Regions from separate parts of the Allobosea sp. NBC_00550 genome, predicted to be linked through region 1. Evidence: predicted binding sites of a transcription regulator. Region 1 holds the regulator's gene; each other region holds the start of a gene.
The links. The regulator LexA, encoded in region 1, represses DNA repair genes until DNA is damaged. The targets are predictions, from matches to a motif close to TGTTCNNNNTGTGTTCNG.
Positions count from the first base shown of each region.

Region 2: a site for LexA is predicted at 3,865-3,882, ahead of NWE53_RS03360 (ImuA family protein). Genes of this name have one in related genera too.
Region 3: a site for LexA is predicted at 2,354-2,371, ahead of NWE53_RS26335 (PA0069 family radical SAM protein). Genes of this name have one in related genera too.
Region 4: a site for LexA is predicted at 1,686-1,703, ahead of recA (recombinase RecA). Genes of this name have one in related genera too.

Region 1 is NZ_CP102772.1:1,381,212-1,388,763, forward strand. It holds gene NWE53_RS06475 (anthranilate synthase component II) at 1-299, shown strand, start outside; gene trpD (anthranilate phosphoribosyltransferase) at 315-1,328, shown strand; gene trpC (indole-3-glycerol phosphate synthase TrpC) at 1,336-2,148, shown strand; gene moaC (cyclic pyranopterin monophosphate synthase MoaC) at 2,145-2,627, shown strand; gene NWE53_RS06495 (molybdopterin molybdotransferase MoeA) at 2,685-3,896, shown strand; gene lexA (transcriptional repressor LexA) at 3,978-4,694, shown strand; gene NWE53_RS06505 (ComEC/Rec2 family competence protein) at 4,688-6,838, opposite strand; gene gltX (glutamate--tRNA ligase) at 7,122-7,552, shown strand, end outside.
Region 2 is NZ_CP102772.1:693,726-701,277, reverse strand. It holds gene NWE53_RS03370 (error-prone DNA polymerase) at 1-1,537, opposite strand, end outside; gene NWE53_RS03365 (Y-family DNA polymerase) at 1,534-3,078, opposite strand; gene NWE53_RS03360 (ImuA family protein) at 2,984-3,850, opposite strand; gene NWE53_RS03355 (pyridoxal-phosphate-dependent aminotransferase family protein) at 4,210-5,388, opposite strand; gene NWE53_RS03350 (cupin domain-containing protein) at 5,532-5,909, opposite strand; gene NWE53_RS03345 (VOC family protein) at 5,971-6,345, shown strand; gene NWE53_RS29970 (DUF6894 family protein) at 6,657-6,977, opposite strand; gene NWE53_RS03340 (PRC-barrel domain containing protein) at 7,062-7,361, shown strand; gene NWE53_RS03335 (DUF982 domain-containing protein) at 7,423-7,552, opposite strand, start outside.
Region 3 is NZ_CP102772.1:5,541,673-5,549,224, reverse strand. It holds gene ypfJ (KPN_02809 family neutral zinc metallopeptidase) at 1-602, shown strand, start outside; gene NWE53_RS26345 (hypothetical protein) at 847-1,713, shown strand; gene NWE53_RS26340 (glycosyltransferase family A protein) at 1,819-2,301, opposite strand; gene NWE53_RS26335 (PA0069 family radical SAM protein) at 2,426-3,619, shown strand; gene rnhB (ribonuclease HII) at 3,743-4,354, shown strand; gene NWE53_RS26325 (site-specific DNA-methyltransferase) at 4,536-5,738, shown strand; gene NWE53_RS26320 (peptidoglycan-binding protein) at 5,843-6,571, shown strand; partial or broken gene mutY (A/G-specific adenine glycosylase) at 6,577-7,552, opposite strand, start outside.
Region 4 is NZ_CP102772.1:1,907,051-1,914,602, reverse strand. It holds gene alaS (alanine--tRNA ligase) at 1-256, opposite strand, end outside; gene recA (recombinase RecA) at 517-1,602, opposite strand; partial or broken gene NWE53_RS09135 (MFS transporter) at 1,822-3,203, shown strand; gene NWE53_RS09130 (IS110 family RNA-guided transposase) at 3,220-4,170, opposite strand; gene cckA (cell cycle histidine kinase CckA) at 4,513-7,017, opposite strand; gene flhB (flagellar biosynthesis protein FlhB) at 7,088-7,552, opposite strand, start outside.

The sequences.
Region 1 (7,552 bases):
CGATCCGGCACAAGGCGCGCGGCCTGTTCCGAGGCATCAACGGGCCGCTGCAGGCGACGCGCTATCACTCTCTGGTCGTCGACCGTTCGACCTGCCCGCCGGTGTTCGACATCGAGGCCGAGACCGATGACGGCCTGATCATGGCGCTCTCTCATCGCGAGCTGCCAGTGCATGGCGTCCAGTTCCATCCGGAGAGCATCGCCTCCGAGCATGGCGCGACGATTCTACGGAATTTCCTCGACCTCGCTCAGCGATGGCGCAGCGAACATGACGCCGCCGCCCTGATCCCAACAGCCTGATTCCGCAGAGTTTCCATGGACGATTTCAAACCCTTCATCGCCAAGGTCGCGACCGGCGCGACGCTCTCGCGCGAGGAAGCGCGCGACGCCTTCGACACCATCCTCTCCGGCGAGGTCACCAACGCGCAGTCGGCCGCCTTCCTGATGGCGCTGCGTGTGCGCGGCGAGACCATCGACGAGATCGCCGGCGCAGTCGGTGCGATGCGCGGCAAGATGCTGCCGGTGAAGGCGCCGCCCGAGGCGATCGACATCGTCGGCACCGGCGGCGATTCCTCCGGCTCCTACAACGTCTCGACCCTGGCCTCGATCATCACCGCCGCCTGCGGCGTGCCCGTCGCCAAGCACGGCAACCGGGCGGCATCCTCGCGCTCCGGCGCGGCGGATGTGCTGACCGCGCTCGGTGTCAAGGTCGGGCTCGATCCGGCCGGCACCGAACGATGCATCCGCGAAGCCGGCGTCGGCTTCATGTTCGCGCCGACGCACCATGCCTCGATGCGCCATGTCGCGCCGGTGCGCACCGAGCTCGGCACGCGCACGATCTTCAACCTGCTCGGCCCGCTCTCCAACCCGGCCGGGGCGAAGCGCCAGCTGATTGGTGCTTTCTCCGAGACCTGGCTGGAGCCGATGGTCAAGGTGCTGGCCTCGTTCGGCTCGACCCGCGTCTGGGCCGTGCATGGCTCGGATGGGCTCGACGAGATCACCACCACCGGCCCGACCCGCGTCGTCTCGCTCGAGAACGGCAAGATCGAGAGCTTCCTGATCAATCCCGCGGATGTCGGTCTCGCGCCGGCCAAGCCGGAAGAGCTGCGCGGCGGCACGCCGGAGCAGAACGCCGCAGCGCTGAACGCCGTGCTCGCTGGCGAAAAGACCGGTTTCCGCGATATCGCCGCCTTCAACGCTGCTGCCGCGCTGCTCGTCGCAGGCAAGGCCACGGATCTGAAGGACGGCTTCGCCCAGGCGACGGCCGCGCTCGATTCCGGCAAGGCCAGGGCGACGCTCGCCGCCCTCGTCAAAATCTCGAACGCGTGAGGGCGGCATGACCGACATCCTCGCCAGGATCGAAGCCTATAAGCGCCAGGAGATCGCGGCGGCGAAGGCCGCCATGCCCCTCGCCGAGATCGAGCGGCACGCCCGCGCTGCCGGCAAGCCGCGCGGCTTCGCCGAGGCGCTGGCAGTGAAGGTCGCGGGCGGCACCCCTGCACTCATCGCCGAGATCAAGAAGGCCAGCCCGTCCAAGGGGCTGATCCGCGCCGATTTCGACCCGCCTTCGCTCGCCCGCGCTTATGCGGCCGGCGGCGCGGCCTGCCTCTCCGTGCTGACCGACGCACCCTCCTTCCATGGCCGGCCGGAATTCCTGACGCAGGCGCGCGAGGCCTCTGGCCTGCCGGCACTGCGCAAGGATTTCCTCTACGACACCTATCAGGTCTATGAGGCGCGGGCCTGGGGTGCCGACTGCATCCTGATCATCATGGCCGGCGTCGACGACGCCACCGCCAGGGCCTTGAACGAGACCGCGCGTGAGCTGAGCATGGACGTGCTCGTCGAAGTCCATGACGACGCCGAACTCGATCGTGCACTGAAGCTCGAAAGCCGGCTGCTCGGCATCAACAACCGCGACCTGCGCAGCTTCAACGTCGATCTCGCCGTGACCGAGCGGCTGGCGCCGCGCGTGCCCGCCGACCGTATCGTCATCAGCGAGAGTGGCATCTTCACCCATGCCGACGTCGCCCGGCTCAACACGATCGGCGTCAGCAGCTTCCTCGTCGGCGAAAGCCTGATGCGGCAGGCCGACGTCACGGCGGCAACGCGGGCGCTGCTGACCGGGCAGGCGCAAGAGAACGCGGCGTGAGCCGGCTCAGCCATCTCGACGCCCAGGGCCAGGCGCATATGGTCGATGTCGGCGGCAAGGCCGAGACGGCCCGCACGGCAATAGCCGAGGGCAGCATCGTGATGGCACCGGAGACGGTGGCGATCGTGCGCGATGGCAACGCCAAGAAGGGCGACGTGCTCGGCACGGCGCGGCTCGCCGGCATCATGGCGGCCAAGCGCACGCATGATCTGATCCCGCTCTGCCATCCGCTGCTGCTGAGCAAGATCGCGGTCGATCTCGATCTCGACGAGGCGCTTCCGGGTGTGCGCGTGCGCGCCGAGGTCAAGATGACCGGCCAGACCGGCGTCGAGATGGAGGCGCTGACCGCCGTCTCGGTCGCCTGCCTCACCGTCTACGACATGGTCAAGGCGGTCGACCGGGCGATGCGGATCGAGAATATCCGGCTCGTGCACAAATCCGGCGGCCAGTCCGGCGACTACGACGCGAAGGCTGGTTAGAGGAGTGAGCATGATGTCGCCCGAAAACCGGTTCCCACTTTTCGGCATTATGCTCTGATGGCGCTCACCCCGGTCCCCGTCGCGCGCAAGGCGTTGCTCGACAGCATTCCGGGGCCGACCGGAACCGAGACCCTGCCGCTCGCCCAATGCGCCTGGCGCGTGCTCGGCGGCGACGTGAGGGCGCTGCGCACCCAGCCCCCCTTCGCCAACTCGGCGATGGACGGCTACGCCGTACGCGGCGACGACATGGCGGAAGGCGTCAGCCTCGCCGTGATCGGCGAATCCGCCGCCGGCCGGGCTTTCGAGGGCGGCGTCGGGCCGGGCCAGGCGGTGCGGATATTCACTGGCGCACCGATGCCGGCCGGCGCCGACACCATCCTGATCCAGGAAGATGCCGACGGCGTCGACAGCCCCGCGATCCGGGTGCGCGTGCCGCCGACCAAGGGCAAGTTCCTGCGCGCCGCCGGGCTCGATTTCCATGAGGGCGATGTCCTGCTTGCAACCGGGCGCGTGCTCGACAGCGCCGCGCTCGGGCTCGCGGCGGCGATGGGGCATCCGGCGCTGCCGGTCCGGCGCAAGCCCCGCGTCGCGATCCTCGCCACCGGCGACGAATTGGTCGCTCCCGGCGAGCCCGTCGGGCGCGACCAGATCGTCGCCTCGAACTCGTTTTCACTGGCCGCGCTGGTCGAGAAGGCCGGCGGCGCTCCCCTCGATCTCGGTATCGCCCGCGACGATCATGCCGATCTCGCCGCCAAGATTGGACAGGCGAGCGCGGCCGATGCCGATGTGCTGATCACGCTCGGCGGCGCCTCCGTCGGCGCCCATGACCTCGTGCAGGAGGCTCTGACGCGGGCGGGCATGGAGCTCGGCTTCTGGAAGATCGCGATGCGGCCCGGCAAGCCGATGATGACCGGCCGGCTCGGCCGCATGGTCGTGGTCGGCCTGCCCGGCAATCCGGTCTCCTCGATCGTCTGCGGCCACCTTTTCGTGCTGCCGCTGATCGAGGCTTTGCTCGGCATGGCCGATGCGGATCGGGACCGGAGCATCCCGGCCGTCCTGGGACGCGACATGCCGGGGAATGACGAGCGCGAGGATTATCTGCGTTCCGAGCTGGCGTTGACCCCGGAGGGATGGGTGGCGACGCCTTTCGGCCGGCAGGATTCCTCGATGCTCGGCACGCTGGCGCGAGCCCAGGCGCTGACGATCCGCCCCGCCTTCGCCGACGCGGCCAAAACGGGCGATCCCTGCCGGATCCTACCGCTGCGGTAGGCCGCTTGCGGAACACAAGCAGAACGCGTATGGTGTTCGTGCTTTGTTTCGAATCTGCGCTTTGAAGGGCTGGCGGCAACCATGCTGACACGCAAGCAACACGAACTCCTGCGCTTCATCCAGGAACGCTTGCGCGAGAGCGGGGTGCCGCCCTCCTTCGACGAGATGAAGGACGCGCTCGATTTGCGCTCGAAATCCGGCATCCACCGGTTGATCATGGCGTTGGAGGAGCGCGGCTTCATCCGCCGCCTGCCCAACCGGGCGCGCGCGCTCGAAGTCATCAAGATGCCCGATGGTCTCGGCGCTCCGCAGCAGCGCCCCCGCTTCAGCCCGGCCATCGTCCAGGGCGGTCTCGGATCGCAGCCCAGCCTCGGCAAGCCACGCCCGGGTTCCGGAGCCGATGAGGACAGCCGTTCCTCCATCGCGATTCCGGTCATGGGGCGCATCGCCGCCGGCACGCCCATCTCGGCGATCCAGAGCCGCAGCCACACCGTCTCGCTGCCGCCCGACATGCTCGGCTCCGGCGAGCATTACGCGCTCGAAGTGCGTGGCGATTCGATGGTCGAGGCCGGCATTCTCGACGGCGACACGGTCGTCATCCGCAGGCAGGACACGGCCAATACCGGCGATATCGTGGTGGCGCTGATCGACGACGAGGAGGCCACCCTCAAGCGGCTGCGCAAGCGCGGCTCCTCGATCGCGCTCGAAGCGGCGAACCCGGCCTACGAGACCCGCGTGCTCGGGCCGGATCGGGTCAAGATCCAGGGCCGTCTCGTCAATCTGATGCGGCGCTACTGAAGCCGTTCGATGTCGGCGTCGCTGTCGACGGACACCGATGCCGGGTTGGTGGGCGGCTGATTGTTGGCCCGCGGCGCGGGTGGCGTCGCCTGCGGCTGCTCGCGGCGGCGGCTCCAGGGACGGTCTGCGGCGCCCTGCTCCGAGACATGGCTGCTCCAGCCTGTCGCTGTTCGATAGAGCGAGGTCGCCCCGTCGCGGCTCAGCGCGCCACGGCTGATCAACCTCGCCTTGCAGGCGCCGCTCCAGGAAATCGCGGTGACGACGAGGTCGGCGCGGAGGCAGTCCTCGATGATTGCGAGCCGATCGCGCGTGTAAGACACGGTGCGCTGATCGGCCGTGCGGCCGATGCAGCCCAGGCTGTCGCAAACGATGCCGGCCCGCAGCGTCGGATCATCCGGCGAGCGGCTGTCACCATCGGACGAGAGCCATTGTTGCAGGACAAAGCGGCTGGGCCTTCCGGCGATGGCGAGCCGGCCATCGGCTCCGCGCAGCGCTAGACCCGAGCCGTCGCGTTCGATCAGGATCTCCGGCCGCTCGGGCTTGCCGGCGACGGCGACGCCGAACATGAGCGGGATGGCCGCCAGCCAGCGCCAGGCCGTTGTCCAGAGCGTCAGCCAGAGCAATGTCAGCACGAAGCAGACGAGCACGGCGGGACCGAAGGCCGCGATCATCACCGTTGAATGGTCGATGGCCGCGACCCAGTGCGCCACCTTCAGCACGACATCCGAGGCGAGCCCCATCAGCGCCCAGGCCGGCCAATCCAGCCCGAAGGGATAGGCCAAAACGCCGAAGACCGCCGCCGGCATGACGAAGAGCGAGACGAAGGGCAGCGCCATGGCATTGCCGAGCAGCCCCAAAGGATTGAAGGTCTGGAAGTGATAGGCGCCGAAGGGTGCGGTCGCCGCCGTGGCGAGCAAGGTGGTGACGACGATGCCGAGCGCTGCGGTCCAGAGCGGGCCGACAGGCCAAGGCAGAACTGGCGGAGGCCGGGCGCGGTCCCGCCGCTCCCAACGTTCGGCGAACGCGATCAGTGCCGCGACCGCGCCGAAGGACATCTGGAAGCTCGGCCCGAGCAGGGCCTCGGGCTCGCGCAGCTGCACGATCATCGCAGCGAGCGCGAGGTTGCGCATGCTCAACGCCGCGCGGTCGACCAGGATGGCACCCAGCATCACCAGCGTCATGATCAGCGAACGCTCGGTCGCGACGTCGCTGCCCGAGAAGATGCAGTAGGCGGTTGCACCGAGCATGGCGGCCACGGCGGCGAGCTTCTTGACCGGCCAACGCAATGCGATCGTCTGCGAGATCGCCAGCAGGGCTCGCACCAGCCAGAAGATCGTGCCGGCAGCGAGCACCATGTGGAGCCCCGAGATCGAGACGATATGGTAGATACCGGCGGCGCGCAGGTCGTTGTTGGTCGCCTCGGTGATCAGCCCGCGCTTGCCCGTGACGAGCGCGGCCGCCACCGCGCCGCCCTGCCCGCCGCCGGCCTCGGCGATGCGCCGGGTCAGGGCGTTGCGGGCCTTGTCGATCGCCACATCGATCGCCAGACGCGTCGGCATCGGATAGGGCGGCGGCGCCAAAGCGAGCTTGCCGGATATGCTGCCGACAGCTCCGATTCCCTTGAAGAAGGCATCGCGGCCGAAATCATAGCCGCCCGCCCGCGCCGGCCCCGGCGGAGGCAGCAGCCGGGCGGTCGCGACGATATGGTCCCCGGGCGCGACGGAGCCGGCGCGGATGTTGACGCGCACCCGCTTCGGGCGCTCGCCCTCCGGCACCCCCGCGAGATCGGTCACCAGCACGACGATGCGGGCACCGTTGTCCCTTGCCTCCACCGTTTCGACATAGCCTGTCAGCTTGCCGATCCGCGGCCGCTCCAGCATCGGTGCTGATATGTCGGCGGTACGCCAGACCCCCGCCGCAAAGCCGGCAAAAGCGGCGGCCGCAGCCAGGCAAGCCATCGATGGAAGGCGATGGAAGCGCAAGGCAAAGGCAAGTCCAATGCTCAGGACGAGGCCAAGCAACGGCGCCCACAAAGCCGGCTCACGATCTGCCGCGAAATAAAACACGATGCCGGCGCCCATCGCCACGGGCAGCCACAGGAACGGGCGGCGGCGCTCGGCCTCCAGCGCGAGGGCACGGCCCAAGCGCGCCTGCCAGCCCTGCAACCATGCATCGAGCCACACCGGCGCCGGCCAGGATGGCCGCAAACGCAGAGGCACGGCGCCAACGCGGGCGCCGCGCCGTTCCCCCTGCCCTGACGGCCCCGGCTGCATCGCCTGCCCCATCCCCATCGGCATTGCGATTTGACCGCTTAACCTTTCCGGCCAAGCCATGTTACAGGGCGCGCGCCGGTTGTCATGTCATGACCTGCGCCATTTCCCACGTTTACCCCGGACGGTTTTCCCCGCCCGGCCGGAGTCGCCTCCCATGAGCAACGCCGTCGTCACGCGCTTTGCGCCCTCGCCCACCGGTTTCCTGCATATCGGCGGGGGGCGGACGGCGCTGTTCAACTGGCTCTACGCCCGCCGGCACGGCGGCAAGATGCTGCTGCGCATCGAGGACACGGACAGGGAACGTTCGACCGACGCCGCCATCACGGCGATCCTCGACGGGCTGGAGTGGCTCGGCCTCGATTGGGACGGCCAGACCGTCTACCAGTTCCAGCGCGCGGCGCGCCATCGCGAGGTCGCCGAGCAGATGCTCGCCGCCGGCAAGGCCTATCATTGCTACGCCACCCCGGCCGAGCTCGACGAGATGCGCGAGAAGGCCCGCGCCGAGGGCAAGCCGCTGCGCTATGACGGGCGCTGGCGCGACCGCGACCCGGCGACTGCGCCGGCCGGCGTCAAGCCGGTCATCCG
Region 2 (7,552 bases), 690 kb from region 1:
CGACGGCGCGGCGGATCGACGGGTTCGTCGGGTCCAGCCCGGCTTGGCGGACGCGGTCATCGCCGATCTCCGTGCCCCAGCTTCCCCATTGCGTATCGGCGATGCGAGCGGTGATGTCCTCGGTGAGCCCCAGCACCTTGCCGACTTCGCGGATAGCGCTGCGCGGCCGATAGCGGATCACGGTGGCGGCGATACCGGCGCGATGACGACCATACTTCTCATAAATCCACTGGATCACTTCCTCGCGCCGCTGATGCTCGAAATCGACGTCGATATCGGGCGGCTCGCGCCGCTGCTCAGATATGAACCGCTCGAACAGCACGTCGTTGTCGGTGGGGTCGACGGCGGTGATACCGAGCACGTAGCAGACGGCAGAATTGGCGGCCGAGCCGCGCCCCTGGCAGAGGATACCTTCGCTCTCGGCGAATTCGACGATCTGGCGAATGGTCAGGAAGTAGCGGGCGTATTCCAGCTTCTCGATGAGAGCGAGTTCCTTAACCAGCAGTTTCTCGACCTTGTCGGGAACGCCGTCCGGATAGCGGATCAGGCTGCGGCGGCGGACCAGCTCCGCGAGCCAGTCCTGATCCTTCCAACCGGGTGGGACGGGCTCCTCGGGGTACTCGTATTTCAGCTGGCCGAGATCGAACTCGACGCGGGAGAAGAGATGCTGCGTCTCGGCGATGGCCTCGGGCGCGTCGCGGAAGAGACGTGCCATCTCCTGCGGCAGCTTGAGGTGGCGCTCGGCATTGGCCTCCAGCCGCCGCCCGGCACGCTCGATGGTGACGCCCTCACGGATGCAGGTGAGCACATCCTGCAAGTCGCGTTGCTCAATGGAATCGTAGAGCGCGTCATTGGTCGCGATCAGCGGCGTGCGGGTCGCGGCGGCGATGACCTTGAGCCGCACCAGACGACGACGGTCGTCGCCGCGCCGGTGCATGGTGGCGCCGAGCCAGATCGCGCCGGGCGCAGCCTCGTCGAGCCGGGCAAGCAGCGCCGGCAGGCCATCGAGATTGCGGCTGGGCATCAGGATGAGCAGGAGGTCGCGCGCATCGTTCAGCAGATCGCCGAGGTGGAGGATGCACTCGCCCTTTTCCGCCCTGAGATTGCCTTGGCTGAGCAGCCGGCAGAGCCGTCCCCAGCCCTCGCGATTGGCGGGATAGACGATGATGTCCGGTGTGCCGTCGGCGAAGACGAGGCGGGTGCCGGTCGCGAGCTTGAAGCGATCCGCCGTCACCTTCATCTGCTCGGGTTTGAAGAGAAGACCGGCGAAATCCGGGTTCTCGATCCAGACATATTCACCGGGGCTGCCGCCCTCGCGGATCTTCTCGGGCGCTGGGAGGCCGTCTTCCCGCAACTGGCGCAGCGCGGCCCAGGCCCGCACCACGCCAGCGACCGTGTTGCGGTCGGCGATACCGATGCCGGCATATCCCAGCAGCAGCGCCGTCAGCACCATGTTCGGCCCCGGCGCTGCGCCGCGCAGGAAGGAAAAATTCGTCGCGGCAACGGGTTCGGCGAAGGAGCTCGCAATCTGATTCATGCGAAGAGCCCGTGGAGGAACCAGCGCGGCGGGGCGCTTTCGGCCTCGTAGAAACCGATCCGGAACAGCCAGAAGCGGCGCCCCTGCGCATCCTCGACGCGATAATAGTCGCGCATCGGCTCGTCACTGCCGTCGCGCCACCATTCCGGCGCGATGCGCTCCGGCCCCTCGGCGCGGGCGACGTCATGGATGAGGCGGCGCCAGCGAAAACGGATCGGGGGGCCATCCGGCACCTCGGCGATGGCCTCGACCGGCTGGGGCGGCTCGAAGAGCTGGAGCGGGCGGGCCGGCGGCTCCTGCGGCTCAGGCTCGGGCCATGCCGCCTCCGGCAGTGGCGCGGCGGCTGAGAGCGCCTTTGCGGCACGGACGGGATGATGCGTATCCTGCGCCGCGAAGCGCAGTACGCGGTCGCGGCCGAAGCGGGTGACGAGCCGGTCGACCAGATCGGCCACTGCCTCCTCCTCGACGGCGCGGCCGTCGAGACTGTGCTGCTGATCCGTCAGCGGCTCGCAGATCGGCACCGCGAGCTTGACCGCGTCGAAGCCGAAGCCAGGATCGAGCGGATCGGCCAGCGCCTCGATGCGCTCGCGATAGAGCCTGAGCAAAGCCTTCGCATCGCGCGAGGGCCGGCCGGTCTCGATGGCGAGGCGGCGGACGGCCCCGTCGCTGCGGAAAAAGCCGATCTCGAAGACGCGCCCGCCTTCGCCGCGCGCCTCCAGGACCCGCGCCGCCTCCCCGATCAGCCGGACGACGACCGCCTCAAGGCTCGCGGTATCGGCGAAAGGCTCGGCGAATTGGCGCTCGACCACGCAATCGGGCGGCGGACGCAAGGGGGTGATGCGGCGATCCTCTCGGCCGAGCGTGCGCCTCAGCTTAGTCGCCAGCGCCTCGCCGAAGCGGGCCGAAAGCGTCTCGGACGGGCGTTCGGCGAGATCTGCCAACGTCTTGAGGCCGGCCCGCGACAGCGCGATCACGGTCTCCACCTCGATATCGAGCGCGTTGACCGGGAGCGGGCGCAGCGTCACTTCCTCCCGCCCCGGAGCGATGATGCCGCCCTGCCCAAAACGGGCATAGGAGCGGGCGGCATCGGGCGTGCCGGCGATGGCGGTCTTCAGCCCAAGACCGATCCGGCGCATGACGTGGTCGACACGGGCAACGAGCCCTTCCTCGCCGCCGAAGAGATGGGCGCAGCCGGTGATGTCGAGCAGGAGGCCGTCGCGGGCGTCGAGCGCGACCAGCGGCGTGAAGCGGTCGCAGACATTCGCGACCTCCTCCAGAAAGTGGCGATCCGCCTGCGGCTGCGCCTCCAACGCGACCAGATCGGGCATCCGGGCGCGGGCATCGGCCAGGGTCAGCCCGCGCGTCAGGCCGAGCCTGACGGCGCGCCTGTCGCAATCGACGATGCGCAGCGCATTGTTCTGCGTCTCGACCAGGACATGGGGCTTCTCAGCCGGCGCGCCGAAGGCCGGAATCGTGCCCGTCCGCCGCAACCTGTCGGTCGCCAGATAGGGGAACCAGAGGGCGAGATAGCGGCGCGGCATGGTCTGTCCGGGGAGCCAGTCTGTCGGAACGGTCGAAAACGCTGCGTTCCTCGAAAGATCGTCGGTCACGGTCCCACTCCACACGCCACTCGCGCTCCGCCGCGCCGCCGCGCTGGCGCAGCAATCTCACGGCGAAAGCCGGAGCGCCGGGGGCATTGGCCTCCAGCGCCCGCGAGGCCAGTGCACGCACCTGCCAGCGCGTGCGGGCCGCGCTCGGCGCCTCCGCAGCCGCCACCCGCAGCAGCAGAACCGGCACGCCCGCGCCTTCGGCAGCCAAAGCGAGGCGCCGGCTCGCCGTCAGGTCGAAAGGGCGCGGTTCACCCCAGGGCTCGATCAGCACGGCGCCTAGCGCAGAGCAGCGCGCCGCCTCGGCGCCCGCCCGCAAGACGCCCTCGCCGTCGCGCGCCCGCACCAGCAGGAGGCGCGAGGGATCGAGGCCAAGCTCGTTCAGCCCCGGCGCATGCAATCGGCCGGCTTCGGCATCGACGAAATCCTGCCGCGCCCACAGGATCGGGCGCTCTGGCACCTCGCCCTCTCCGTGCCCAGCCCGCAGGGCGATCCCGAGCGCGAAACCCGTCGCGGCCGCGAGATCGGCGACCTCGGCGGCATAGACCTCATGCAGCGCCGCTCGCGCGAGCCCGCCGCTCAGGGCTTCGTCGAGCGAAGTCACGCCAAGGCCGATCCGCGCACCCGCGACAGGGCCAGCCCGCAAAGCCGCCTCCGCGAGGCTGCGGCGCAGATCGGACAGGGTCTGGGCGGTCGCTGCTGGCATGGAAACTCGAAAATTGTTCTCTCTTTGTTCTTTATAAAACGCACCGCGCCGGAAGGCGAGTCGAGTCTTCCGAACTCCGACTCGTCCCTGTGTGCGATACGCAAAGTTTGTCGGCTGGAGAGGGTAGTATGTCGGCATTTGCGCCCATAGTTTGTCGGCACAGCCCTTTTACGGCCTCAACCGCCTATCAGATCGAACCAGCCGCCTTCATCGATCACCTCGACGCCATGCTTGGCCGCGTCCCTGAGTTTGGACCCAGCGCCGGGGCCGGCGAGGACAGGAGTTGCTTCAGTGAATCGGCCGCCTGTAGGGACATCCTGTCTGTTCAAGGCTGCCACGCGATAGAATCGCAGCCTCTTTCACGCTGCGGCGGCTAAGCTGGCGATTGCTGCCGCGACACCGCCAGAGCCGTGCGGGATTTCTCTCGCCTGAAGCGCCATCTCAACTGCTCCGAGCGCGCCCAGCAAGGCTGCAGCGTTGAAATGGCCCATGTGGGCGATACGGAAGGCCTTGTTGTGATAGTCTCCTATGCCCAGGCCAAGCGTCACGCCACAGATATCGCGTGCGAAGGCGGTGATGACCCCTACGTCTACGCTAGGCGTCAGGACCGCCGTCACGGACGGCGCTCGCTCGGTTGCCTCCGTGACTCCGAAAGCCAGAGCCTGACCACTCGTCCAGAGATCGACGGCAGCATGTGTCGCCTTGGCAAGGGCGGTGTGGCGGCGCCAGATTGCCTCCAGCCCCTCCTCGAAGATCATGTCGAGCGCGGCACGCTGTCCAAAGAGCAGGTGCTCCGGCGCGGTCCCGCAATGTTTCATGTAGGCGAGCACGTTCATCCGACCGCTCCAGTCCCAATAGCCGGTGCGCAGGTCGGCGCGCTTGTGAGCGACAAGGGCTTTGTCGTTGGCCGCAACGAAAGCCAGGCCTGGCGATGACATCAGTCCCTTCTGTGAGGCGGAGACAGCGACATCGATGCGCCAGGCATCCATCTCGAATTCCATGCAGGCCAGCGATGCGATGGCATCGACCATGAAGAGGGCAGGATGGCCCGCGGCGTCGATGGCCCTTCGGATCGCGGGGATGTCATTGACGATGCCGGCGGCGGTATCGATCTGAACGACCATCACAGCCTTGATCGTGTGCTGCGTATCGGCGCGCAGCCGAGCCTCGACTGCGACGGGATCAACAGCCCGACGCCAGCTCCCAGGAAGCATCTCGACATCAACGCCCATGAAGCGCGCCATCTCGCCCCAGCCGATGGCGAAGCGTCCACTTTCAAGCACCAGCACCTTGTCGCCACGCGAAAGGACATTGGTGAAGGCTGCCTCCCAGCCGCCATGCCCGTTGGCGGCGTAGACGAAGGTTTCGCCGTCAGTCCGGAAGACGCGTTTGAGATCGACGAGAACCGTTTCAGTTAGGGTCACGATGCTGTCGGAACTTAGTTCCTCCGCTGGTCGCATCATCGCCGGAAGCACGCGATCGGGAATGTTTGTAGGACCGGGCATCGCGAGCAGCGGCCGGCCATTAGCCAGAGACATGCCGAATTCTCAGTACAGGAAATTCATCTCTGCAGAGTTCCGCTATGAGCATGTTCCGAGCAAGCTCGTGCGCGCATTGCTCGGCATCCCGCTTTGCATGACACATGAGCCCAGCTGGACCGGCAGAGAGCGCCCAGAAGCTCCTACGGGCTGTACCGCCGTTTCAGCTCTCCGCTGTCGTCGTAACTCGCCTCGAAAACCGGCGAGGCGAGAGTGGCGCGAACCTTCAGGATGCCGCTGCCGGTATTCGTGAACCCGTGACGGCTGCCGGCGGGCACGATGACCGACTGGTTGCGGAGCACGGACATCACCTCGTCCTCGATGCGTATCTCGGCCTGCCCCTCAATGACCTCGAGGATTTCTTCGACGGTGTGCGAGTGCATAGGCGCGCCCAGGCCAGGTTGGCAAAACTGCTCGAAGATGCAGAGCTGATGCGATCCCACAACCGCTGAGACCCGCATTGAGGTCAGTACGCCCTCTCGCCATTTTTCGAGCTCAGATAGCGGTTCAATCACGCGCATGCGTTCCTCCCTTCAGCCGCTCGCCCGCACTAGGGCGCGGGGCCTTATCGGAGATCAAAGCATGTTCACCCACGTCATGATCGGCAGCAACGATCTGGAGCGGTCAAAAGACTTCTATGACGCCACATTCGTCGCGTTAGGCGGCAAGCCTGGCGCGGTAGATGCCCGAGGCAGGCTAATCTACGCCCACGACGGCGGGCGGCTGATGATCACGAAGCCCATCGACGGCAATCCGGCTACTTCGGCCAACGGCGGAACGATCGGAATCTCCGCGTCCGGCCGGGACCACGTTCTCGCGTGGCACAAGGCCGGGACTACGCATGGTGGGAGTGCGATCGAGAGCCCACCCAGCGAGCGCCCGAACGGAGCCTTCGTCGCTTACCTTCGCGATCCGGACGGAAACAAGCTTACCGCGCGCTCGCAGCCGACGGCATAGCACGATCGAAAACAGCCGCGCCGAAGGACTCCGCGCCACCGGAGACGGCCGCTCGAATTCTGCGACAGGAGCGATGAGTTGCGGATGCGGCAGCAACGGGCGAAGGGTGACGCGCTCCATTAGGAGGAGTCGGTCTCCTGGCCGGAAGGCGGAGGAACCGTGCTCAGTCCAACCTACCACGTCGTGCCCACCGCCTCCTTCAGCTAAGCCGCACTCGCACTGCTATTCATGATGGTAGTATGGTCAGCAAAACCGGCACGCCTCAAGTCGCTGACTCACGGGCGCTCAGAATCCAATCTGGGAAGAGCACCTCACGCATCCTGCCAATGGCGCTCCAACGCCCCCACTCCTTTTCGCCATCCTCCTTCAGCTTCGCGCGTCCGGCTTCGCATCAAGGGCCCTGGCCACTGCTTCAGCCGCATCATCCGCCGCGGTTTCGAAATCGGCAGTCTTAGATCGTGCCTGTTCGGCCGTTTCGCCGCGGAATTTGAGCGAGCGTGATAGATTTCTTCGCCGGCCGAATTCTCTACAGCGGCAGTCAGATCGACGGATGTACCATCAGGTAAGACATCGTGAGCCATGTCCGCCAACGCCACCTGAGCCGCGTCTGCGGCGGCTTTGTCGCTGGCCAACAGCCTTTCAAGGACGATCTGTTCTGATCCTGGAACGCCTCAGACCTCAGCTCGTTTATCGGTATCGAGCATGAGGAGCTAACGATGGACCACTCCCACCATATCCCTCTTACCGAGACCGACTTGACTGGCGATATCCTCGATGGCGCGACGATCTACGGACCAGGCGATGAAAAGATCGGCTCAGTTTCCCATGTCCACGGCGCCGGACCCACAAGTCAGGTCGTGATCGACGTGGGTGGCTTCCTTGGCATCGGCGCAAAGCCTGTGGGCGTAGCTATCAGCGACCTTGAGTTCATGCGCGACGAAGATGGCAATGTTCATGCCGTCACGAACTGGACCAAGGATCAGTTGACGGAGATGCCGGAGCACATCGATCGCTGATTGATATCCCCAAGCCGCGCTTATTGGCCCCGCCAGCTCCGGCTGGCGGGGCCTCTTCGCTTCAGGCGGTGCCGTGCGAACCTTTCCGTCCGCTGCTGGCAAACGCCGCGATGTCTGGAGCCAAAATGTCTTGCTTCTCAGCCCACGAGGCAAAGAGACCTTTCGCAGTCTCGGGCTCGATCTCGCCGCGG
Region 3 (7,552 bases), 1.5 Mb from region 1:
AGAACGAGGATGTCTGGACGAAGATCCTGCCGCAGCAGGCCAATACCCGCTATCAGGCGCCGCGGCTCGTCCTGTTCTCCGGTATCGACCGCTCCGGCTGCGGCACGGCACAATCGGCGATGGGTCCGTTCTATTGTCCGCAGGACCGCAAGGTCTATCTCGACACCTCCTTCTTCCAGGAGATGCAGCGCAAGCTCGGCGGCGGCGGCGACTTCGCCTATGCCTATGTGATCGGCCACGAGGTCGGCCACCACATCCAGAACCTGCTCGGCATCCTGCCCAAGGCCAACCAGCTGCGCGAGCGCTCGTCCGAGCGCGATGCCAACGCCATCTCGGTGCGCGTCGAATTGCAGGCCGACTGCTTTGCCGGCGTCTGGGCGCACAACGTCCAGGCCATGGGCCGGCTCGACCAGGGCGACATCGAGGAGGCGATCCGCACCGCTTCCGCGATCGGCGACGACAAACTGCAGAAAGCGGCGCAGGGCACGGTGGTGCCGGATTCCTTCACCCACGGCTCCTCGGCACAGCGCACGAAGTGGTTCAATACCGGCTTCCAGTCGGGCTCGATGCAGAGCTGCGACACGTTCCGCAATCAGGTGTAGCGGGGAACTCCGACACCGCCGGAGCGAGCATCGACACGCCGGCAGCCGCGACGACAGGTTTCGGCTGTTTTGCAATCTGGACGGGTGCGGAGGAACCTCTGCGCCCTCAGAACCGTTTGCCTCTCACGCAGATGGCGATTTTCGCCAGCAGGAGGGGCTCATGGACAGCATCATCTATCTCGTCGGCTTAGTCGTGGTCATCTTGGCCATCCTGTCGTTCCTCGGGCTTCGATAGGAGATCCCCATGTCCATGTCAGGAACAGACGTCGTCGTCGCCCCGGTGACCGTCAACAAGCAGACGCACTCTTACGTGCAATGGGGGCCGATCATCGGCGGCGCCGTCATCGCCACCGCCATCTCGACGATCATGACCGTATTCGGTTCGGCCATCGGCCTGTCGATGGTCTCCGCCGATTACGAAAGGAGTTCGAGCGCAACGGCGCTGGCGATCGCCGGCGCTCTCTGGGCGCTCTGGGTCACCGTCTCCTGCTGCATGGCAGGCGGCTATCTCGCCGGCCGCATGCGCCAGCCGACCTTCGATTCCACCAAGGACGAGCGGAAAGTGCGCGACGCCACCCATGGTCTGCTCGTCTGGGCCACCGGCGCGCTGCTGATCACCATCGTCGCGACATCGTCGCTGTTCGGGGCCGCGAAGACGGCAGCCAGCGGCGTCGCCTCCGCCGGCTCGGGAGCGGCATCGCTGATCTCCCAGAATGTCGATCCGCTCAGCATGGCGCTCGACAATTCCATGCGCGCCAGCGGCCAGCAGCCTGTAACGGCCGAGGAGCGTAACGAAGCCTCGCGAATCTTCGTCAATGCGCTCTCCAATGGAAAGATCGAGCCTGCCGATCGGGACTACCTCGCCGGCCGGCTCGCGGCGCGGGCCAGTATCGCCCAGCAGGATGCCCAGAAGCGCATCGATGACGCCTACGCCCGCTTGGCTCAGGCAAAGGAGACCGCGAAGCAGGCAGCCGAACGCGCCCGAAAGATCGCCGTCCTCTCCGCCTTCCTGACGGCGGCGGCCTTGCTTGTCGGCGCCGCGGCGGCGGCTTGGGCTGCCGGACTCGGCGGCGAGCATCGGGACGAAAACCTGCTGCTGGAGCAAGCCTGACCGGATAGGCGTCGCGTTCCGGCCGAGCCACCGGCTCCCAATCCTGAGGCCCCGCTTCGGCGGGGCCTTTGCATGCCAGGAACGCAAAAGACCTAGGGCGGCTCTTTAGCCGGCCCTTTCCCGCCGCACCGCCAGCCGCTTCGGTGCGCGAGCGAGGTGCCCGGACTGCGCCGCGCTTTTCGGAACGACGAGGCCCGCTCTCAGCCGGCGCCCACCGAAGGCCACTGCCGCACGCTCACGCAGCGAGGCTGCCGCCCCCTCCACCGGGATCAGTGCCGGCCGATTCGGGGCGAGCAGTAAATGGCGCTCGACGGTTTGCACCCAATGGGGCTGCGGGACGTCGCCGGCATCGAGCAGCAATATCCAGTCTCCGCGCGCTTCGGCCGCTCCACGCTGCCAGGCCTCGACCCCGCCGCGCAGATAATGCGCCCCGGTCCCGTCGGCGATGCGCTCGATATCGGCCGAGCCCGCGGCATCGACGATTACCGCATGGCCGAGAAAACCCTCGGCCACCGCCGGTATCAGCACGGCGAGCGTCGCGGCGAGTGCCTGTGGAGAACCGTCTGCCCGGATCACGGCTGTGAGCATGCCCAATGCTTATGATGCGGCGCAGCATGTCGCAATCCTGTCACTTGCCATTTGTTCTTGGTATGTTCACATTGGTGAGCGAGAACCGACGCCGATTCCCGGCTTTGGACGAGGTTCGACTGCCATGCGTCAGGCCAGACCCACCGAGAGGCCCTATCCGGCGGCCCAGCCGCTGAAGCGGCACGACCGGGAGCCGACGGTCTCCGCGCCTGTCGTCGCCCCGGCCGACCCGATGGCCTATGCCGGCCACCGCATCGATCCGGAGAGACGGCGCGGGCGCGGCGCCACGATCAATCCGGGCGGGCGCTACGAGGCCGAGCAGCGCGTCGCGGAGGACGATGGCTGGGGCTCGCTGGAAGAGCTGCCGCCGTTCACGACGGAGATCGCCTATGAGAAGGCGCGCAACATCATCACGCGCAACGACTCGCCCGACATCTCCTTCGACCGCTCGATCAATCCCTATCGCGGCTGCGAGCATGGTTGCGTCTACTGCTTCGCGCGACCGACCCATGCCTATCTCGGCCTGTCGCCCGGCCTCGATTTCGAGAGCAAGCTGACCGCCAAGCCCGATGCCGCGGCGCTGCTGGAGAAGGAACTCTCCTCCCCTTCCTACCAGCCGCGCACCATCGCAATCGGCACCAACACCGACGCCTATCAGCCGATCGAGAAGAAGCTGCGGATCATGCGTTCGATCCTGGAGGTGCTGGCGAAGTTCAATCATCCGGTCGGCATCGTGACGAAGTCGGCGCTGGTCCAGCGCGACATCGATATCCTCGCTCCGATGGCGGAGAAGGGGCTGGTCAAGGTCGCGCTCTCTGTGACGACGCTCGACCCCAAGGTCGCACGCGGCATGGAGCCCCGCGCCGCCTCGCCGCCCAAGCGGCTGGAGACGATCCGCAAGCTGTCGGAGGCCGGCATTCCGGTGACGGTGCTGGTCGCGCCGGTCGTGCCGGCTATCAACGAGCATGAGATCGAGCGCATCCTCGACGCCGCCAAGGCGGCGGGCGCGCAGGAGGCCGGCTATGTGCTGCTCAGGCTGCCGCTCGAGGTGCGCGACATCGTGCAGGAATGGCTCCTGACGCATCACCCGGACAAGCTCCGGCATGTGATGTCGCTGATCCGCTCGACGCGCGGCGGCAAGGACTACGATTCGCAATGGGGCCAGCGCATGGTCGGCTCAGGCCCCTATGCCTGGATGATCGGCCGGCGCTTCGAGCTCGCGGCTGAGCGCAGCGGCTTCAACACGACGCGGCGGCGCCTGCGCACCGACCTGTTCGTCAAGCCCGAGAAGGAGAAGGCGCAGCTGAGTTTGTTTTGAGCGGGAGCGTTTGGAGAGTGAGGCGCCATCGTCCCGGGCGAACCGAAGCGTAGACCCGGGATGACCGTGGAGCGCACTCATGTCGCTCTGGCTCCCCAGGGACGGATGTTGCATAACCCGGCCATGCCCGCCGATTTCAGCCGAGAGACCCACGCCATCGCGACCGGCCGCTGGCCGCTTGCCGGCATTGACGAGGTCGGGCGCGGGCCGCTGGCCGGGCCTGTTGTGGCCGCCGCCGTGATCCTGGACCCTGCCCGCGTGCCGCATGGGCTCGACGATTCGAAGAAGCTGTCGGCGCCGGTCCGCGAGGAACTCTTCGGCGAGATCGTCGAGAGCGCGCTGGCCGTCGCGGTCGCCAGCGCCACCGCGATCGAGATCGATGCGCTGAACATCCGCCAGGCGACCTTGCTCGCGATGCGCCGGGCCGTAGCCGCGCTGCCGCTCGCGCCGCTGCATGTGCTGGTCGACGGCAACGACCCGCCGCAATTCGGCTGCGGCTGCGAGGCCATCATTCAAGGCGATGGGGCGGTGGCCTCCATCGCAGCGGCTTCGATCGTCGCCAAGGTGACACGCGACAGGATGATGGCGCGGCTCTCGCGGCGCTATCCGGCCTATGGCTTCGCCGGCCATGTCGGCTATGCGACGCCGCAGCACCGCAAGGCGATCGCCGAGCACGGCCCCTGCCCCGAGCACCGCTACTCCTTCGCCCCGGTGAAGGGCGTCTGGTCGCGCTAGAGACTGCCGTTACGGCAGGGCGAAGCGTTAATTCCCGTTAGGAAATTTCCTTTCAATGCCAATGGGCTAGGCAATTTCTGCAGCCCCAAAACGGGACGCATTTTTTTCAAAGCGGAAACCCGCCCTTTACCCTGTCCGGCCAATATCGCGCTTGTTGAAGTTGCGTAACGGTCTTGGCGTCATGGGTATCTCGCGTACCGGGACCGCCAGCGCTCCCGTCCGGATTCAAGTTTCGCGTACCGGACGGCCTGCGCTGGGGGCTCGGATGAAGGCCAAGAGCCTTCCCGAAACAATCGGCGTTCCATCGGAACTGCCGCTGGATCAGATTCTCGTCGGCGATTGCGTCGCGGCGATGAATGCGTTGCCACCGGCGAGCGTCGATCTCGTCTTCGCCGATCCACCCTATAACCTCCAGCTCGGCGGCGATCTGCGCCGGCCCGACGACAGCCTCGTCGACGCCGTCGACGACGACTGGGACAAGTTCGCCTCCTTCGCCGACTATGATGCGTTCACCCGCGCCTGGCTTGCCGCGGCGCGACGCGTGCTGAAGCCGGACGGGGCGCTGTGGGTGATCGGCAGCTACCACAACATCTTTCGTGTCGGCGCGACGCTGCAGGATCTCGGCTTCTGGATGCTGAACGACATCGTCTGGCGCAAGGCCAATCCGATGCCGAATTTCCGCGGCCGGCGCTTCACCAACGCGCATGAGACGCTGATCTGGGCGGCGCGCGGCGAAAGCTCGAAATACACCTTCCATTACGAGGCGCTGAAGGGCGGCAACGACGACCTGCAGATGCGCTCGGACTGGTATCTGCCGCTCTGCACCGGCGAGGAGCGCCTGAAGGACGCTGGCGGAGCCAAAGTGCATCCGACGCAGAAGCCGGAGGCCCTGCTAGCCCGCGTACTGCTTTCGGCCAGCAATCCCGGCGACGTCGTGCTCGATCCCTTCTTCGGCACCGGCACGACGGGCGCCGTCGCCAAGGCGCTCGGCCGCCATTTCATCGGGCTCGAGCGCGATCCGGTCTATGCCAAGGCGGCGCGCGAGCGCATCGCCGCAGTGACGCCACTCGCGCCGGAGGCCTTCTCGACCGCTCCTTCGAAGCGCAGCGAGCCGCGCGTGCCGTTCCTCAGCCTGGTCGAGGCCGGGTTGGTGAAGGCGGGCGAGACCGTCCATGACGAGAAGCGCCGCCACAAGGCCGTGATCCGGGCCGACGGCACGCTGATCCTCGGCCCCGCGGTGGGCTCGATCCACAAGGTCGGCGCTCTCGCTCAGGGGCTGCCCGCCTGCAATGGCTGGACCTTCTGGCATGTCGAGCGCGGCGGCAATCTGACCGTGCTCGACACGCTGCGCGGCGAGATCAGGGCGCAGATGGCGGCCGCCTGAACGGCGGGCCGCCCCGTATCCACGCGCCTGTCCTTCGTTCGGATGATGCCTGCGCCCCTTGGGCGCACGCACTCTGGGCGCAGGACATCTCCGGCGGATACGTCATGGCCACAATCCTGAAAAACGGTTCCCGCGGGCCTGAGGTCAAGAAGCTTCAGGAAGCGCTGAACGCCACGCTGAAGCCGCGGCCGCTGCTCGTCCCCGATGGCCAGTTCGGCAACCTGACCCGCAGCGCGGTGCTCGCCCTCCAGCGCAAGAACTGGCTGGTCGAGGACGGCGAAGCCGGCCCGGCCACGCAATCCTGCCTCTATGACATCGAGGCCTTCGCGCCGATCCTGCACAAGGTCTCCTTCATCGCCCAGCCGACGAACACGACCTGCTGGGCGACCTCGACGGCGATGATGAAGAACTCGACCGTGCCGATCATCATCGCCAGGACGCCGCCGGACATGATCGCCTCCGATGGCGGGCTGCTGAACTCGTCGGAGAGCGACCAGGCGATCGTGACCGGCCAGCGCTATGGCCGCATCCACGGGCTGCGCTGCAACGCGCCGATGTCCTGGTCGGTCGAGTTGCTGCGGCAGGCGCTGTCGCGCGGGCCGCTGATGTTCGACATGCTCTGGCGCGTCGACGAATACACCGCCGGGCGCGGCAGCCCCGGCCATATGATCGTGGTGGTCGGCATGCGCGGGGACGGCAACCCCGACGGCACCGGCACGACGCTGCGCATCCACGATCCCTGGCCGCCGAACCGCGGCAAGATCTACTCCAAGGGCTATTTCAAATGGTCCGTCGACCTGCCGACGATGACCTACCGCGTCTTCGAGCGATAAAGCCCGGCACGCTCGACCACCTTGAGCATGAGGCTCGGCAGCGGCTCGCTCGCGATATCGACCAGCGGCGTGAAGCGCATGCCGGCGGGCGCCCGCGTTTGCGGCGGCACGCTGCCGGTGAACACGGTCAGTTCCAGCGGGAAATGCGTGAAGACATGGCGCACCGGCTCGGGCAGCCGGTTCCAGCGCAGCGGCAAGGGCGCATCCTGCGCGGCACCGTCGAGTTCGTAATCGGCGCGCCATTCGCTGGTCGGCACCTCGGCCATGCCGCCGAGCAGTCCCTTGTCGGGACGCGTGCGCAGCAGGATCGCGCCATCGGCCCGCGTCAGCACGAAGGCGGCGCCATAGCGCGTCACACCGGCCTTCTTGCGCGCCTTGCGAGGAAAGCTCTCCTGCGTGCCCGCCACCCGCGCCCGGCAGGGCTCGCGCCACGGGCAAAGGCCGCAGGCCGGATTGCGCGGCGTGCAGATGGTTGCGCCGAGATCCATCAAGGCCTGCGCGAAATCGCCCGGACGGCCATGCGGCAGCAGCGCCAGCACCCTCTCGCGGATCAGCGGACGCGCGCCCGGCAATTCGTCCTCGATCGCGAAAAGCCGCGTCATGACGCGCTCGACATTGCCGTCGACGGCCGCGGCCGGCCGGTCGAAGGCGATCGCGGCCACGGCGCCCGCCGTATAGGCGCCGATGCCGGGCAGCAAGCGCAGGCCGTCCTCCGTATCGGGGAAGCGGCCGCCATGGCTTTCCATCACAGCTTTCGCGCAGGCATGGAGATTGCGGGCGCGTGAGTAATAGCCGAGGCCGGCCCAGGCCTGCATGACCTCTTCGGATGGCGCGTCGGCAAGTGCCTTCACCGTCGGGAAGCGGGTCATGAAGCGCTCGTAATAGGGCTTCACCGCCGTGACCGTGGTCTGCTGCAGCATGATCTCGGAGGCCCAGACCCGATAGGGATCGGGCCGCGCGCCTGCAACGGCGCGCCAGGGC
Region 4 (7,552 bases), 530 kb from region 1:
GGCGCGCGGTGTAGCCGACATTGTCGAGGTCGTTGTGCTTGCCGCCGGCGCGCACGCATTTCTGGGCGGTGGTGGCGCGCGAATAGGGGCGCTTCTCCTGGCCCGTGAAGACGTTCTTGAACTGGACCATGCCCGAATTGGCGAACATCAGCGTCGGGTCGTTGCGCGGCACGAGCGGGCTCGACGGCACGACTTCGTGGCCGTTGGACTTGAAGTAGTCGAGGAAGGTCGACCGGATATCGTTGACGCCGCTCATCGGTTCTTGCGCTTCTCAACACGGGCAAAGGGCCGGGTGCGCCCGGCGGGAACGACCGGTTCTAGTCAGGCGGCTCGCCCCTGTCCAGAAAGCTGGTTGCAGCGCACAGGCCGCAAGGCCTTATCTGCAAACGAAAACGGGCGACCCGAAGGCCGCCCGCGTTTCTCAGCACGTCATTCTCGGGCGAGGCAAAGCCGAGACCCGGGAATCTCTTGCAGGAGATGCTCGGGTCGAGGCCGAGCAGGACGAAACTGGACTTCTCAGGCTTCGCCTTCGTCGAGATCGTCCGCGCCCGGGGTGGCTTCGTCGAGGATGCGGTCGGCGACCAGGCCGGAGTTCTGGCGGATCGTGGCCTCGATCTTGGCGGCCATGTCGGGATTGGCCTTGAGGAAGGTCTTGGCGTTCTCGCGTCCCTGGCCGAGGCGCTGGCTGTCGAAGGAGAACCAGGCGCCTGCCTTCTCGACCATGCCGGCCTTGACGCCGAGGTCGATCAACTCGCCGACCTTGGAAATGCCCTCGCCGAACATGATGTCGAACTCGACCTGCTTGAAGGGCGGCGCGACCTTGTTCTTGACGACCTTGACGCGAACCTGGTTGCCGGTCGCCTCGTCACGCTCCTTCAGCGTCGAGACGCGGCGGATGTCGAGGCGGACGGAGGCATAGAACTTGAGCGCGTTGCCGCCGGTGGTGGTTTCCGGGCTGCCGTACATCACGCCGATCTTCATGCGGATCTGGTTGATGAAGATGACCATGCAGTTCGAGCGCGAGATCGAGGCGGTGAGCTTGCGCAGCGCCTGGCTCATCAGGCGGGCCTGCAGACCGGGCTGGACATCGCCCATCTCGCCCTCGATCTCGGCGCGGGGCGTGAGCGCGGCGACCGAGTCGACCACGAGCACGTCGATCGCACCGGAGCGGACGAGCGTGTCGGTGATCTCCAGCGCCTGCTCGCCGGTGTCGGGCTGCGAGATCAGGAGGTCGTCGAGATTGACACCGAGCTTGCGGGCATAGATCGGGTCGAGCGCATGCTCGGCATCGACGAAGGCGCAGACGCCGCCCTTCTTCTGGGCTTCGGCGATGGTGTGGAGCGCGAGCGTGGTCTTGCCCGAGGATTCCGGCCCGTAGATCTCGATCACGCGGCCCCTGGGAAGGCCGCCGACGCCGAGCGCGATGTCGAGGCCGAGCGAGCCGGTCGAGATGGTCTCGATCTCGATCGAGGGCGAGTTCTTGCCCAGGCGCATGATCGAGCCCTTGCCGAAGGCGCGTTCGATCTGGGAGAGCGCCGCATCGAGCGCCTTGGCCTTGTCCATCGAGGAGCCTTCCACGAGCTTGAGATTTGCCTGATTCACGGTTCGGGCTCCTTATGGCAGGGCTACGGGGACATCTCAATGCGTCTTGACAGGAGGATGGTCACGCTTTGTTCCAGGCAGCAAGTTCTTTTTTTGTTCCCTCTGTCAGTTTGTGTCAGGAGGAGCCGAGTAATGGTCGCGCCATGCTCGTGGAGCTGACGCCAATAGTTATTATCGTTCCATTATGCGTATGATGCATATCAAGCCATGGCATTTCCCATGCCGCGGCCTTTCGTTTCCTGTTATTGCGCCCGGCTTCCGCATTTGTTCGCGAAAGTTGCCAACGTGTCTCCCGCCCCTGCACCTGCCGCCCTGAACTCGCCGCGCCGCATCCTGCTCGCCAGCCTGATCGGCACGACGATCGAGTTCTTCGACTTCTACATCTATGCGACGGCGGCGGTGATCGTGTTCCCGAAGCTGTTCTTCCCGGGCGGCGATCCGACCACCGCCATGCTCCAGTCCTTCGCGACCTTCGCCATCGCCTTCTTCGCGCGGCCGATCGGCGCGGCGATCTTCGGCCATTTCGGCGATCGCATCGGCCGCAAGGCCACGCTCGTCGCCGCGTTGATGACGATGGGGCTTTCGACCGTCGCGATCGGCCTGCTGCCGACCTATGCCGCTGTCGGCGTGCTGGCGCCGCTGCTGCTGGCGTTGTGCCGGCTCGGGCAAGGCCTCGGGCTCGGCGGCGAATGGGGCGGGGCGGTGCTGCTCGCCACCGAGAACGCGCCTCCCGGAAAATCTGCCTGGTACGGCATGTCCCGCAACTCGGCGCGCCCGTGGGCGTCATCTGCGCCACCGGCAGCTTCCTGGCGCTCGATGCGTTGCTCACCGACGAGCAGTTCTTCAGCTTCGGCTGGCGCATCCCGTTCATCGCCAGCGCGCTGCTGGTCTTCATGGGGCTCTATGTCCGCCTGCGCATCAGCGAGACGCCCGCCTTCCGCAAGGCGATGGAGAAGCATGAGCGCGTGCAGGTGCCCTTCGTCAGCATCTTCGCCGAGCACAAGCTCGCGCTGCTCTGCGGCACCTTCGCGGCGCTGGCGACCTTCGTGCTGTTCTACCTGATGACCGTGTTCTCGCTGAGCTGGGGCACGACCAAGCTCGGCTTCTCGCGCGATCAGTTCCTGCCGCTGCAGATGATCGGCGTCGTGTTTTTCGGCCTGACGATCCCGGTCTCGGCCGTGCTGGCCGACCGCTTCGGCCGCCGCCAGACCTTGCTGGCGACGACGCTCGGCATCGCGATCTTCGGCTTCCTGCTGGCGCCGCTCTTCGGCTCGGGCAGCACGCTCGGCGTGCTCGCCTTCTTCGTGGTCGGCCTGTCGCTGATGGGCTTTACCTACGGGCCGCTGGGCACGGCGCTGGCCGAGATGTTCCCGACGGCTGTGCGCTATACCGGCGCTTCGCTGACCTTCAATCTCGGCGGCATCGTCGGGGCGTCGCTCGCGCCCTATGTCGCGACCTGGCTCGCGACGGAGAAGGGGCTCGCCTATGTCGGCTACTATCTCAGCCTCTCGGCCGCGTTGACGATCCTGGCGCTGCTCGGGGTCGGGGCGCTGGCCGGGCGTGACGCCAAAGATGCCAGTACAGTGCCGGCGGCGCACTGAGCCAGGTCAGCCGTCATCAACTCAGTTTGTTTTGGTCTCTGACGCGGGCATTTGCGATGACGATGATGCGTCGCATGATTGCGGTGAGAGCGACGATTGGCTTTTTTCCGTTTGCGATGAGGCGTGTGTAGGCGTCGCGCATGGCGGGGTCGTGCCTTGCGGCGGCCATTGCGGGCATGAACAGGGCGGCCTTGATTTCGGCCCTGCCGCCTCTGGTTGGGCGGTAGGCGTCTCGACTGCCGCTCTGGTTTGGATGAGGAGCCAGGCCTGCGAGTGCGGCGGCCTGGCGCCGGCTGATGCGTCCGAGCTCGGGCATGAGTGCGATGAGGGTGGCGGCGGTGGTCGTTCCGATGCCGCGGATGGAGCGCAAGGCCTGCTCGCTTCTGTCGGTGCGGGCGATGGTGCGCAGGGTCTCGGCGATGGTTTGCGCCAGGGCGGCGATCTGGGCTTTGAGGCAGTCGTGCAGGGCCTGGAGCGGGGCTTTGACCGGTTCGATGCCGGGAGCGTTGAGCCGGTTGGTGCAGGCCGTTCTCTGGGCGACGAGATCGGCTCTGGTCCGCACCAGGACCTGGAGGCGCTCGCGTGCCGGGGCGGGCGCCTGCCAGCGGATCAGCCGAGCGTGGCGCTCGGCGCCGTAGCGGGCAAGCGCCCTGGCATCGAGCGCATCGCTCTTCCCGAGCGTCCCATAGGAGCGGATGAAGGCCTTGACCTTGCGGGCATCGGCGCGATGGGCCGGGCAGCCGGCTGAGACGAGCGCCGCCAGCAGGGCGTCCTCATAGCCGCCCGTCGCCTCGCAGACGACGAGGCAGTCCGGGCCGAGCCCGGCTGCGAAGGCTGCCAGGGCCGAAGCCTCGTTAGGGAGACTGCCGAGGGTGTCGCCGCGGCTGTCGAAGACGACGATCCCGGCCTTGCCGACATCACAGCCGAGGAAACGGGAGGGTTCAGGGACCGTGGTGCAAACCGGCATCGGGAGCTATCCTCGAAGGGCTTGTGATTGTCTGCGGGCGTTCGGCTCATGCGAAGAGGCCCTGGCAACTCACCAAGCGTGACAAGGAAGCGACCCGCAACCTCGATGACGACGGGCGAAAGCCCTGGCTCGGGACGGTCGACGAGTCGCGTCTGGTCCGGCCGGCCAGCCGGACCAGACATCCCGCTCACGCGGAACAAAACCTCAATACCCCATCACAAACAGACAATGCTCGGGCTTGCAGGAGGAGGCTCCTGCAGCTGTTCCGGCATGAGATTCTCGGGTCTGCGCTTCGCTTCGCCCGAGAATGACGCCCGCACTCAACTCCGGGCTTGAAACCCGTCAGCCCATCGCGGCTTTCACCGTCTCGACGAGCTGCTTCATGGTGAAGGGCTTGGGCAGGAAGTGGAAGCTCTCGCCCTCCGGTAGGTTCTTGCGGAAGGCCTCCTCGGCATAGCCGGAGACGAAGACGACCTTGGTGTTCGGGTTGCGCTGGCGCAGCTCGCCCAGCAGCGTCGGGCCGTCCATCTCCGGCATCACGACGTCCGAGACGACGAGGTCGATCCGGCCATCGTTCTTCAGGAAGATGTCGAGTGCCTCGACACCGGAGGCGGCTTCGTGGACGGTGTAGCCGCGTGAGACCAGCATGCGGGCGTTGAGCGCGCGCACCGCGTCCTCGTCCTCGACCAGCAGGATGACGCCGGCGCCGGTGTGATCGGCGGCGAGCTTCTTCGGCGCTTCCTTGGCGGCGGCCTCGGCGGCGATCTCTTCCTGGCTCGGGACGTGGCGCGGGAGGAATATCTGGAAGGCCGTGCCCTTGCCGACGGTGGAATCGACGAAGACGTAGCCGCCGGTCTGCTTGACGATGCCGTAGACCATCGAGAGGCCGAGGCCCGTACCCTTGCCGACTTCCTTGGTGGTGAAGAACGGCTCGAAGATCTTGTCGAGATGCTCCTGCGGGATGCCGGTGCCGCTATCCTCGACCTCGAGCAGCACATAATCGTCGGTGGGCAGGGCGGCATGCCCGAAGCTCACGCAGTCCTCGCGGGCGACGTTGCGGGTGCGCACCGTCAGCTTGCCGCCATTGGGCATGGCATCGCGGGCGTTGACGGCGAGATTGACGATGACCTGCTCGAGCTGGCCGAGATCGGCCTTTACCGGCCAGAGGTCGCGGCCCTGGCGGACGTCGAGCGTCACCTTGTCGGCGACGACGCGCTTCAGCATCAGCGAGAGGTCGGACAGCACCTCGCCGAGCTCCAGCACCTGCGGGCGCAGGGTCTGGCGGCGCGAGAAGGCGAGCAGCTGCCTGACCAGCGCTGCGGCGCGGTAGGCGTTCTGCTTGATCTGCATGATGTCCGGGAAGGACGGATCGGTCGGCCGGTGGCTGGCGAGCAGGAACTCGGAGGCGTTGATGATGACCTGCAGCACGTTGTTGAAGTCGTGCGCGATGCCGCCGGCGAGCTGGCCGACGGCCTGCATCTTGCCCGCCTGGTCCATGTTGTCGCGCAGCTTGCGCTCGGCCGTGGTCTCGAGCGCGTAGACGATGGCGCGCTCGCCGTCGCCGTCCTCCGAGGCCGCGACGGGGGTGAGGTAGAGCTTGGCCGAGCGGCCATCCTCCCCGGCGAGCGTCAGGTCGAGTGGGTTCACGCCGGCGCTGCCGTCCACGACCTCCGCGAGGGCGCGCTCGAGGCCGGACTCGGGCGCGACCAGATCGTGGATCGTCTGTGGCTGCGCGCCGGCCGGCGTCAGACGGGCGAAGGCGGCGTTGGAGCGCAGGATCGCGCCGGTCTTGTCGACGGTCGCGATCGCCATCGGCGTCGAGTGGAAGAAGCGGGCGAAACGGACTTCGGCATCGCTGCCAACGTCGATGCCGGCCTCCCCGGAGGCCCGGTTGAGGACGAGGGTGCGGGAGGGGCCGGCGCGGCCATCCTGCCCGAAGGCGACCTGATGGTGCAGGCGCACGGGCAGGGGGGCGCCGTTGCGGCGCTTCAGGTCGACGTCGAGAACCTCGACGCGGACATCGCCCGGCTGACCACGGATCGCCTGGATCAGCGCGGCGGCGGCGGGCGTGCAGATGTCGTCGAGATGCAGGCCGCCCGAGCCGAAGCGGGCGAGATCGAAATCGAGCCAGCTCGACAGCGTGGCGTTGAGGTAGGAGACCTCGCTATCGGCATCGATCGAGATGAATCCCGCCGGTGCGTGGTCGAGATAGTCGATCGCGTGCTGGAGTTCCTGGAAGGCGTTCTCCTGCCGCTCGCGCTCAGGCGTGATGTCGGTGACCGACCAGAGCGTCGCATTGCGCGCCTCGCGACGGACCGGCGAGACGCGCACGCGGTACCAGCCGACCTCGCCGCGCCCGTTCAGGGCCGGCTCGAGGCGGACCTCCTCGATCAGGCGGCGGTTCTCGCGGGCTGCGGCCGCAAGCCGGTAGATCGCCTCCGAGACATCGGCGCGGCCGGTGAGCAGCCGCCCGACCGGCTTGATGTCGTTCGCGCCGGTGGCGCCCGCCAGCGCGAGGTAGGTCTCGTTGGCGTAGACGATGTCGTTCTCGCCTTCGGTCACGACGATGCCTTCATCGGCGGCGTCGACGATCGTCTTGGTCAGGTCGTTGCGGGCGGCGCGGCCGGAGAACTGGACCAGGCCGATGGCGAAGGCGAAGAGGCCGAAGACGCCGACAACGGACAGAATGGCCAGCAGGCCGAGGATGAGCGGCTGCGCCCATTCGTTGGCGATGAAGCCGAGCGCGATGGCGGCGCCGACCAGCAGGCCCGCGACCAGCAGGATGACGCCGATATGGCCCGGCTTGTCGGAGCGATCGATCGTTGTGGTCGCCGTGGTGCCGCTCATGCGGTGAAGTCCGTTCCCTTGCGGCCGCGCCGAAAATTCGCGGCCAACCTTCCTTCGCATCCGTGCCGAGTTAGGCGCGCCGACCCTTCAGGCGCAAGACGTAACCGATGACTTCCGCCACCGCCTGATAGTGTTCGACAGGAATTTCTTCGTCGATGCGGACGGTAGCATAGAGCGCACGCGCCAGCGGTGGGTTCTCGATGATCGGCACGCGATGCTCGCCGGCGACCTCGCGGATCTTCAGCGCCATGGTATCGACGCCCTTGGCCAGGCAGAGCGGGGCGGCCATGCCGGGCTCGTATTGCAGGGCGACGGCGAAGTGGGTCGGGTTGGTGATGATCACGGTGGCCTTCGGCACGGCCGCCATCATGCGCTTGCGCACGCGCTGGGAGCGGATCTGACGCAGCTTGGCCTTGATCTCGGGATTGCCTTCGGAGTTCTTGAACTCGTCCTTGAGCTCCTGCTTCGTCATCTTCTGGCGCTGGTACCAGGAGAAGCGCTGCCAGCCGAAGTCGCCGATGGCGACGATGGCGAA